2 regions of the Caenimonas aquaedulcis genome follow, and region 2 is predicted to be linked to the other one. Evidence: predicted binding sites of a transcription regulator. Region 2 holds the regulator's gene; the other holds the start of a gene.
What was found. The regulator FNR, encoded in region 2, switches genes on or off when oxygen is low (the NO sensors DNR and NnrR bind a similar motif). The targets are predictions, from matches to a motif close to TTGATNNNNATCAA.
Positions count from the first base shown of each region.

Region 1: a site for FNR is predicted at 2,443-2,456, ahead of clpB (ATP-dependent chaperone ClpB). Genes of this name have one in related genera too.

Region 1 covers NZ_JADWYS010000001.1:960,997-965,409, forward strand. Annotated here, with positions in the region: gene clpB (ATP-dependent chaperone ClpB) at 1-2,357, opposite strand, end outside; gene I5803_RS04555 (hypothetical protein) at 2,462-3,046, shown strand; gene I5803_RS04560 (flavin-dependent oxidoreductase) at 3,043-4,269, opposite strand; gene I5803_RS04565 (tripartite tricarboxylate transporter substrate binding protein) at 4,266-4,413, opposite strand, start outside.
Region 2 covers NZ_JADWYS010000001.1:4,032,530-4,036,942, reverse strand. Annotated here, with positions in the region: gene I5803_RS19475 (YgaP family membrane protein) at 1-86, shown strand, start outside; gene I5803_RS19470 (trypsin-like peptidase domain-containing protein) at 103-1,428, opposite strand; gene I5803_RS19465 (hemerythrin domain-containing protein) at 1,469-2,059, opposite strand; gene fnr (fumarate/nitrate reduction transcriptional regulator Fnr) at 2,081-2,860, opposite strand; gene I5803_RS19455 (response regulator) at 2,871-3,275, opposite strand; gene mgtA (magnesium-translocating P-type ATPase) at 3,332-4,413, opposite strand, start outside.

The DNA of each region.
Region 1 (4,413 bases), 3.1 Mb from region 2:
CGCAGCTGGATCGCCGCGATCTTCGCGATGTCCGCCGCATGCAGCCCGTGGAACACGACCGTCTCGTCGATGCGGTTGAGGAACTCCGGGCGGAAGTGGTTCTTCAGCTCGTCCCACACCGCCTCCTTGACCTCGTCGTAGGGCTTGTTGACCATCGCCTGGATCTTGTGCGAGCCGATGTTGCTCGTCATCACGATCACGGTGTTCTTGAAGTCCACGGTGCGGCCCTGGCCGTCGGTGAGGCGGCCATCGTCGAGCACCTGCAGCAGCACGTTGAACACGTCGGGGTGCGCCTTCTCGATCTCGTCGAGCAGGATCACGCTGTAGGGCTTGCGCCGCACCGCCTCCGTGAGGTGACCGCCCTCTTCATAGCCGACATAGCCGGGCGGCGCGCCGATCAGGCGGGCCACGGAATGCTTCTCCATGAACTCGCTCATGTCGATGCGCACGAGGTGCTCCTCGCTGTCGAAGAGGAAGGTCGCGAGGGCCTTGCACAGCTCGGTCTTGCCCACGCCCGTGGGGCCCAGGAACAGGAACGAGCCGGTGGGCCGGTTCGGGTCGGACAGGCCCGAGCGCGAGCGGCGGATCGCGTTGGACACGGCGGCGATCGCCTCGTCCTGGCCGATCACGCGCTGGTGCAGGCGGTCTTCCATCAGCAACAGTTTTTCGCGCTCGCCCTGCATCAGCTTGGACACCGGGATGCCGGTGGACCGGGCCACGACTTCCGCGATTTCCTCGGCGCCGACCATGGTGCGCAGCAGCTGCGGGCGGCCGCCGTCCTTGGCGCTCTTCGCCTTGCCCGATTCCTTGGCCTGCGCTTCCGCGAGCTGCTTCTCGAGGCCGGGCAGCCGGCCGTACTGCAGCTCGGCGACCTTGTTGAAGTCGCCCTTGCGGGTGAACTCCTCGATCTCGCGGCGCAGCTTGTCGATCTCTTCCTTGACTTGCGCGGAGCCGTGCGCCTGCGCCTTCTCGGTCTTCCAGATTTCCTCGAGGTCCGCGATGTCCTTCTGCAGCTTCGTGATCTCTTCCTGGATCAGGCCCAGGCGCTTCTGGGAGGCTTCGTCCTTCTCGCGCTTGACGGCCTCGCGCTCGATCTGCAGCTGGATCAGGCGGCGGTCGAGGCGGTCGATCGCCTCGGGCTTGGAGTCGAGCTCGATCTTCACCTTGGCCGCGGCTTCGTCGATCAGGTCGATCGCCTTGTCCGGCAGGAAGCGGTCGGTGATGTAGCGATGCGAGAGCTCCGCCGCGGCGACGATGGCGGGGTCGGTGATCTCGACGCCGTGGTGGACTTCGTACTTTTCCTGCAGGCCGCGCAGGATGGCGATGGTGGCCTCCACCGTCGGCTCGCCGACGAGGATCTTCTGGAAGCGCCGCTCGAGCGCGGCGTCCTTCTCGATGTACTTGCGGTATTCGTCCAGCGTGGTCGCGCCGACGCAATGAAGCTCGCCGCGTGCGAGCGCCGGCTTGAGCATGTTGCCCGCGTCCATCGCGCCCTCGGCCTTGCCCGCGCCCACCATGGTGTGCAGCTCGTCGATGAAGACGATGGTCTGGCCCTCGTCCTTCGCGAGTTCGTTGAGCACGTTCTTCAGGCGCTCCTCGAATTCGCCGCGGTACTTCGCGCCGGCGAGAAGTGCCGCCATGTCCAGCGACAGCACGCGCTTGTTCTTCAGCGTCTCGGGGACCTCGCCCGCGATGATGCGCTGCGCGAGGCCCTCGACGATGGCCGTCTTGCCCACGCCGGGCTCGCCGATGAGCACAGGGTTGTTCTTCGTGCGGCGCTGCAGCACCTGGATCGCGCGGCGGATTTCCTCGTCGCGGCCGATCACGGGGTCGAGCTTGCCCTGCCGCGCCCGCTCCGTCAGGTCCATGCAGTATTTCTTGAGCGCTTCCCGCTGGCCTTCGGCCTCCGCGCTGTTGACCTTTTCGCCGCCGCGCACGGTATCCACGGCCGCCTCGAAGGTCTTGCGCGTGAGCCCGTTCTCCCGGGCGATCCGGCCGATGTCCTGCTTGCTGTCGGCGAGCGCGAGCAGGTAGAGCTCGCTCGCGATGTACTGGTCGCCGCGCTTGAGCGCCTCCTTCTCGGTGGCCTGCAGCAGCGCGGACAGGTCGCGCCCGACCTGGACCTGTTCGTGGCCTTCGACCTTGGCGCGCTTGTGCATCGCCGCCTCGGCGCCGGCGAGCAGGCCGGGCACGTTCACGCCCGCGCGCTGCAGGAGGGCCGTGGGCCCGTCGTCCTGGCGCAGCATCGCGACGAGCAGGTGCTCGGGCTCGATATAGGGATGGTCGTTGGCGAGCGCGAGGCTCTGCGCTTCGCCGAGGGCCTGCTGGAATTGGGTGGTGAGCTTGTCTAGCCGCATGGGTGGGTAACTCCGGTTTCCGCACAGGTTAGGCATTTCCCGGGCGATTTCAAGGTCACTCTGCTTCCGGGCGTGCCGCCGGCGGCTGACTAAAATCAATCCCAATGAAAATTCACCAGCTCTCGGTCAACTACGTCGCCGAGCAGGACCGTATCCTCGTGCGGATCAACACGTCCAGCGCGGAGGAGATCCGCATGTGGCTGACGCGCCGGTTGATGCTCGGCCTCTGGCCGCTGCTGTCCAAGCTGCTGACCAAGCACCTGCTCAAGCTGGAAGCCGCGGGCACCGTGCTCGACACCGCGGACGACGGGCTCAAGAAGATGCTCACCGACTTCCGCAAGGAAGAGTTCCTGCGGCACGCCGATTTCGACACGCCCTACCAGGAGGAACGGGTGACCCTTCCGCTGGGCGAGGAGCCCCTGCTCGTCACGGACGTCGACGCTTCGCCGCAGCCGAGCGGGCGCCTGCGGCTCACGTTCAACGAGAAGCCGCCCAACGCGGACAAGCCCCGCAACTTCCAGATGGAGCTGGAACCCAAGCTCATGCAGGGCCTCATGCACCTGCTGGAGCAGGCCCTGGGGCGCTCGCAGTGGCGCGAGCCTTTCGGCACGCCCGTGGCCCTGGAAGAAGGCGCCGCGGAGGACGAGGACGCGACCTCGACCGGCCGCAAGCCCCGCTACCTGAACTAGGCCTTCGCCTTCAGCGCGAACCCGGCGATGTGCTTGTACTCGTCGGACATGCGCCGCAGCTCTTCCTGGCTGATGAGGTCGTCGATGTGGCGGAACGGCTGGCCGCCCGAGAGCTCGTCCACGCGCGTATTGATGAAATCCGGCGGCACGGTGCGGTTCGTCTCCACGATCCGCGAGGTCACCGGCAGCCGCAACTTCTCATAGGCCAGCAGCGCGGCCGGCACGTCGGCCGCGGACCCGAGCTGTTCCGCCAGGGTGCGCGCGTCGATGATCGCCTGCGCCGAGCCATTGGAGCCGCGCGGGTACATCGGGTGCGCCGCGTCGCCCAGCAGCGTCACGCGGCCGAAGGTCCAGCGGGACACGGGGTCCTTGTCGACCATCGGGTACTCGAAGATGGAAGCGGCGCCGCGGATCAGGGCCGGCACGTCGAGCCAGTCGAAGCGCCAGTCCTGGAAGATCCCCAGGAAATCGTCCAGGTTGCCCGGCTTGTTCCAGTCGTTCTTCGGCGCGCCCTCGCGGCGGATTTCCGCGACCCAGTTGACGAGCTGGCCGCCCTGGCCGTCGACGTTGTCGGCGATCGGGTAGATCACCATCTTGCCCGTCTCGATGGAGCCGATGCGCAGGTAGCTCTTGCCGCTGAGGATGGGCTTGTGCACAGTCACGCCGCGCCACGTGTTGATCCCCGCGAACGCGAGGCCTTCCCCGGGATAGAACTGGCGGCGCACGGCCGAATTGACGCCGTCGCAGGCGACGACCACCTCGGCGGAGACAGGGGCGAGCGCGCGGCCCGATGCGTCCTGGAACCTGGCGGTCGCGCCGCGTTCGTCCTGGTCGACGCCGACACAGCGGTGATCGAGGTGCACGCGATCGGCGCCGAGGCGCTCGAGCACCGCGTCGTACAGCACGCGGTGAAGCTTGCCGCGATGCAGCCCGATCTCGGGCGTGTCGTAGCCCGCATGGCGTCCGCGCGCCTCGCGGAAGATGAACTGGCCGAAGCGGTTGAAGAACACGCTTTCCAGGTTTTCGATACCCGCCGCTTCGAGCTGCGGCTGCAGCCCGAGCGCCGCGAGCTCCCGCATCGCATGCGGCAGCAGGGTGATCCCCACGCCGATCTCGCGGACTTCGGCCACGGCTTCGTACACCTCGCAAGCCTGGCCCTGGCGATGCAGCGACAGGGCCAGGGCGAGCCCGCCGATGCCTCCGCCGATGATCGCTACCTTCATTGCGCGGTGATCCCCTGCGCCTTGATGAGGCGCTCCCACCGCTGCGCGTCCTGCGCGACCAGCCTGCGGAATTCCTCCGGCGTGCTGGACGCGGGATCCATCCCCTGCGTCTCGAAGGCCGTGCGGATCTCGGGCGTCGCCAGG
Region 2 (4,413 bases):
TCGTGCCGCTCGTCACGGGCGCGGCCGGCATGTGCCCACTGTACAGCCTGCTCGGCATCTCGACCTGCCCGGCGTCCACCAGGTAGTTCGCGCCGCGCCGCGTCACCGCCCCAGTCGGTCGACCGGGACGTACGAGGCCACGCCGCCGCGCTCGACCAGCAGGGCCACCGTGGGCTTGTCCGCGGCGGCGCGCAGCGCCGCGTCGAACTCCGACGCGGTGGCGACCGGGATGCCGTTGACCGCCGTGATGCGGTCGCCGGGCTCGATGCCGGCGAGCAGGCTGGAGCCGACGACGTCGTCGACGTAGACGCCCGCCGGCAGGCCCGCGGTCGCGCCGGCCGGCGCAAGCCCCAGGCCGAGCCGGATCTCCGGGGCCGTCCGCGCGGTGGGCGACGCATCGGCCTGCGTGCGCGCAGCCTGCGCATGCACGCGCACGGTGGACATCGCCTCGCCACGCCACAGCCGCAGCGCCAGCGATTCGCCGGGCTTCAACGCGGAGAATTCTTCCTCGATCTGCGCGTGCGAGGCCGTGCGCCGCGAGCCTGTGGCGACCAGCACGTCGCCGCTGCGAAGGCCGGCGGCTTCCGCGGCGCTGCCCGGCGCGACTTTCACGACGAGCGCGCCGCCCGTCTCGCCCAGCCCGAACGCGCGCGCGAGGTCCGCGGTGACGGGCTGCGTCACCACGCCGAGCTCGGCGCGGCGCGAGCGGCCCGCGCGGATGCGCGACACGATGCGCAGGACCTGGTCGGCCGGCAACGCGAACGACACGCCGGCGAAGATGCCGTTGTCCGAATAGATCAGCGAGTTCATCCCGACGACGGCGCCGTCTGACGTGAACAGCGGGCCGCCGGAGCTGCCGGGGTTGATCGCCACGTCCGTCTGGATGAGCGGCAGCACGCTGCCGCCGGGCAGGAAGCGCGGGTAGGCGCTCACCACACCCGCGGTCACCGTGTGCTCGAAGCCGAAGGGCGCGCCCATCGCGGCGACCCATTCGCCGGGGCACACGCGGCGCTGCGGCTCGAGCGGCGCGGCCGGCAGGCCCGACGCCTCGACCTTCAGCAGGGCGACGTCGGCATCGCGGTCGAAGCCGGCGACGCGCGCCTGCAGCCTGCGCCCGTCGGCCATCGCGATCCAGGTCTCCCGCGCATCGAACACCACATGCGCGCTGGTGGCGACGAACCCATCGGGCGACAGGATGAAGCCCGAGGCGAAGGACCGCTCGAGCGGCGCGTCGGGAAACGGCGGCGTGCGGTCGGGCCCGCCGAAGACGGAATCGACGCGCCGGGGCCGGATGACGAGCACGCTCACCACCGCCGGCGCGGTGCGCGCGGCCGCCGCGGAGAAACTGCGCGTCGCGCCCGGGGGCCGGGGCACGGCGCACGGGTCGTCGGAGGCGGATGCCGGCGCCGCGAAGAGCGCTGCTGCCATGGCGAGGGCGGCAACGCGGGCCGGCCGCCCGCCCCGCGGCTCAGGCATGCAGCTCGGGCCCGACGCCGATCGGCGCGGGCGCCGCCATGACGATGCGCGTGAAGAGGCGGTCGTAGACCGGGTCGCGCACGCCGCCGGCGAGCGGGTCCCGGTCCTGCTCGAAGGCCAGGTCGAGCTCCTTCCACTCCTTGCTCGTGAGCGCCTCTTCGGCGCCGGGCAGCAGCTGCGTCTCCTCCACGCGCATGTGCTCGAGGTAGAAGGCGGCGTACTTTTCCGCGGCGTCCTCGAAGATCGGGCGGCGCGAATCGCCGACCAGCTCCCAGGCGAGCAGCAGGTGCTGCAGTTCCCGCACCTTGCCCTCGCCGCGCATGTGGTCCGCCTCGAGCTTGCGGATCACGGGCATGAGCGCCGGCACCGCGCGGGCGATGCGGGGAAAGAGCAGGTCCGACTCCTTGGGGTGGTGCCGCTTCTCCGGAAATTCGTCGATGTAGAACAGCATGGCGCGCAGCACGTCGAAGAAACGCTCGGGCTGGTCGCCGGGGCCGTTGGCGATCATCATCTTCAGCGAACGCAGCATGGCGGCCACGGCCGAATGCTCCTCCCGGATGATCTGTGTGCAGCTATGGGGCATGGGGTTGACCTCTGGTTGCGTTCAGTGGATGCGCATGTCGAGGGCCCGCGACAGGCCCGCGAGGTCGAGGATGCGGATGTGGCGCTTGTCCACTTCCAGCAGGCCGCGCTGCTGGAACGCGGAGAAGGTGCGGCTCACCGTCTCGAGCTTCATGCCGAGGTAGCTGCCGATCTCGGCGCGGGACATGCGCAGGTGGAACTCGCTGGCCGAGTAGCCGCGGGCCTTCATGCGCTGCGACAGGTTCAGCAGGAAGGCCGCGAGGCGCTCCTCCGCGTTCATGCTCCCGAGCAGCATCATCAGGCTGTGCTCGCGCACGATCTCGCGGCTCATGAGGCGGCTCACCAGGTGGTGCATGTTGCTGTGGGCTGCCGACAGCTCGTTCAGGTGCTCGTAGGGGATGGCGCAGATCTCCGCGTCCTCGAGGGCCGTCGCGCCGCTCGCATGGTGTCCCTGCGCGACGCCGTCGAGCCCCATCAGCTCGCCGGCCATGTGGAAGCCGGTGACCTGGTCGCGCCCGTCCTGCAGCGTGAGGCTGGACTTGAAGGTGCCGCTGCGCACGGCGTAGATGTACTGGAAGCGGTCGCCCTCATGGTAGAGCGGCTGGCCCAGCTTCACCTTGCGGCGCCCGAAGAGCAGGCCGTCCAGGCGCACCACGTCGTCGCCCGTCATGCCGCAGGGCAGGCACAGCTCCTTCAGGTGGCAGGCGGAGCATTGCGTCTTGAGCGGCGCGGCGACGCGGATGTCGCGCACCGGCAGTTGCCGCGTGAACGTGACGGGGGCTTCGAGAGTGGCTGCGTTCATGATCATCCTCCTACGGATTGGCGTTCGTTGAATCGGGTTGGCGGGCGGCGACGGCGACGGCCTGGGCGAGTTGGCCCGAGTCGCTGCCCTTGTCCAGGAAGCGCGCCGCGCCTGCTTTCAGGTAGCGCGTGCGATAGGCCTGCGCGGAGTTGTTGGTGAAGACGACGAAAGCGACACCCGGCGCGGCGGGCCGTACCGCCTGCAAGACCTCCAGGCCCGTGCCGCCCTCGAGCTGCACGTCCAGCACGACGACGTCGGGCCGGAGCGCCAGGATCGAGGCGATGCAGCCGCGGGGCGTCTCGCCCTCCCCCACGATCAGCGCGCCTTTCGATTCGAGGAGGTTGCCGACGCGCGAGCGGATCAGTGCGGAGTCGTCGGCGAGGAATACGCGGATGGGAAGCTGGCTGTCGGGCATGGCGCAACTTTGGCCCAACGCCCCGCCGCGCGACATCGGCGGCGGACGAAAGAACGCTAGGAATGGCCCTGAATGCGGCTTCCCGAATGCCCGGCGGCCCTAGGAATTTTCCTAGCGGCGCGCGACCGGTAGAAGCGGCGCTTGACGAGTTCCAGCAGCAGGAGGTAGCTCACCGTCATGCCCGTGATGGCGAGGTAGAACGATGCCGGCAGGCCCACCAGCCCGAACCACGCCCCCAGGGGCGTGAAGGGCAGCACCGCCGCGAACGAGAGCACGGCGAGGGCGGCGGCCGCCACGGCGGGATGCGGCCGGCCCGCGATGGCCGGGCCGCGCGTGCGGATCACGAAGACCGCCAGGACCTGCGTGGCGAGGGATTCGAGGAACCACGCCGACTGGAACTGCGCGGGGGCGGCATCCAGCACGTGCAGCAGCACGACGAACAGGCCGATGTCGAACAGCGAACTCACCGGCCCGATCACGAGCATGAAGCGCCGCAGGCGGGCGATGTCCCAGCGCACGGGCGCAGCGACGTCCTGCGCATCGACGCGGTCCAGCGGCAGCGCGGCGGACACGCCGTCGTACAGCAGGTTGTTCAGCAGGATCTGCACCGGCAGCATCGGGAGGAACGGCAGGAACACCGCGGCGGCGGCCATGCTGGCCATGTTGCCGAAGTTGGAACTGGTGCCCAGCAGGATGTACTTGCGCGTGTTGGCGATGGTCCGCCTGCCCTCGCCCACCGCCGCGCCGAGCACGCCCAGGTCGTGGCGCAGCAGCACGAGATCGGCGGCCGCGCGCGCGCTGTCGCAGGCGGAGTCCACCGAGATCCCCACGTCCGCGCTGTGGAGCGCGGGCGCGTCGTTGATGCCGTCGCCCAGGTAGCCCACGACGTGGCCGCGCGCGCGCAGCGCCCGGATCACCCGGTTCTTCTGGATCGGGTCCACGCGGCAGAACAGGTTGCACGCCTGCGCGCGATGCGCGAGCGCGCGGTCGTCCATCGCGGCGATCTCGTGTCCCAGCAGCACGCCCTCGACGCGCATGCCCAGCGCTTCGCACACATGTCGCGTGACGAGGTCACTGTCGCCGCTCACCACCTTCACGCCCACGCCGCGCGCCTGCAGGTCCGCGATGGCCGCGCCCG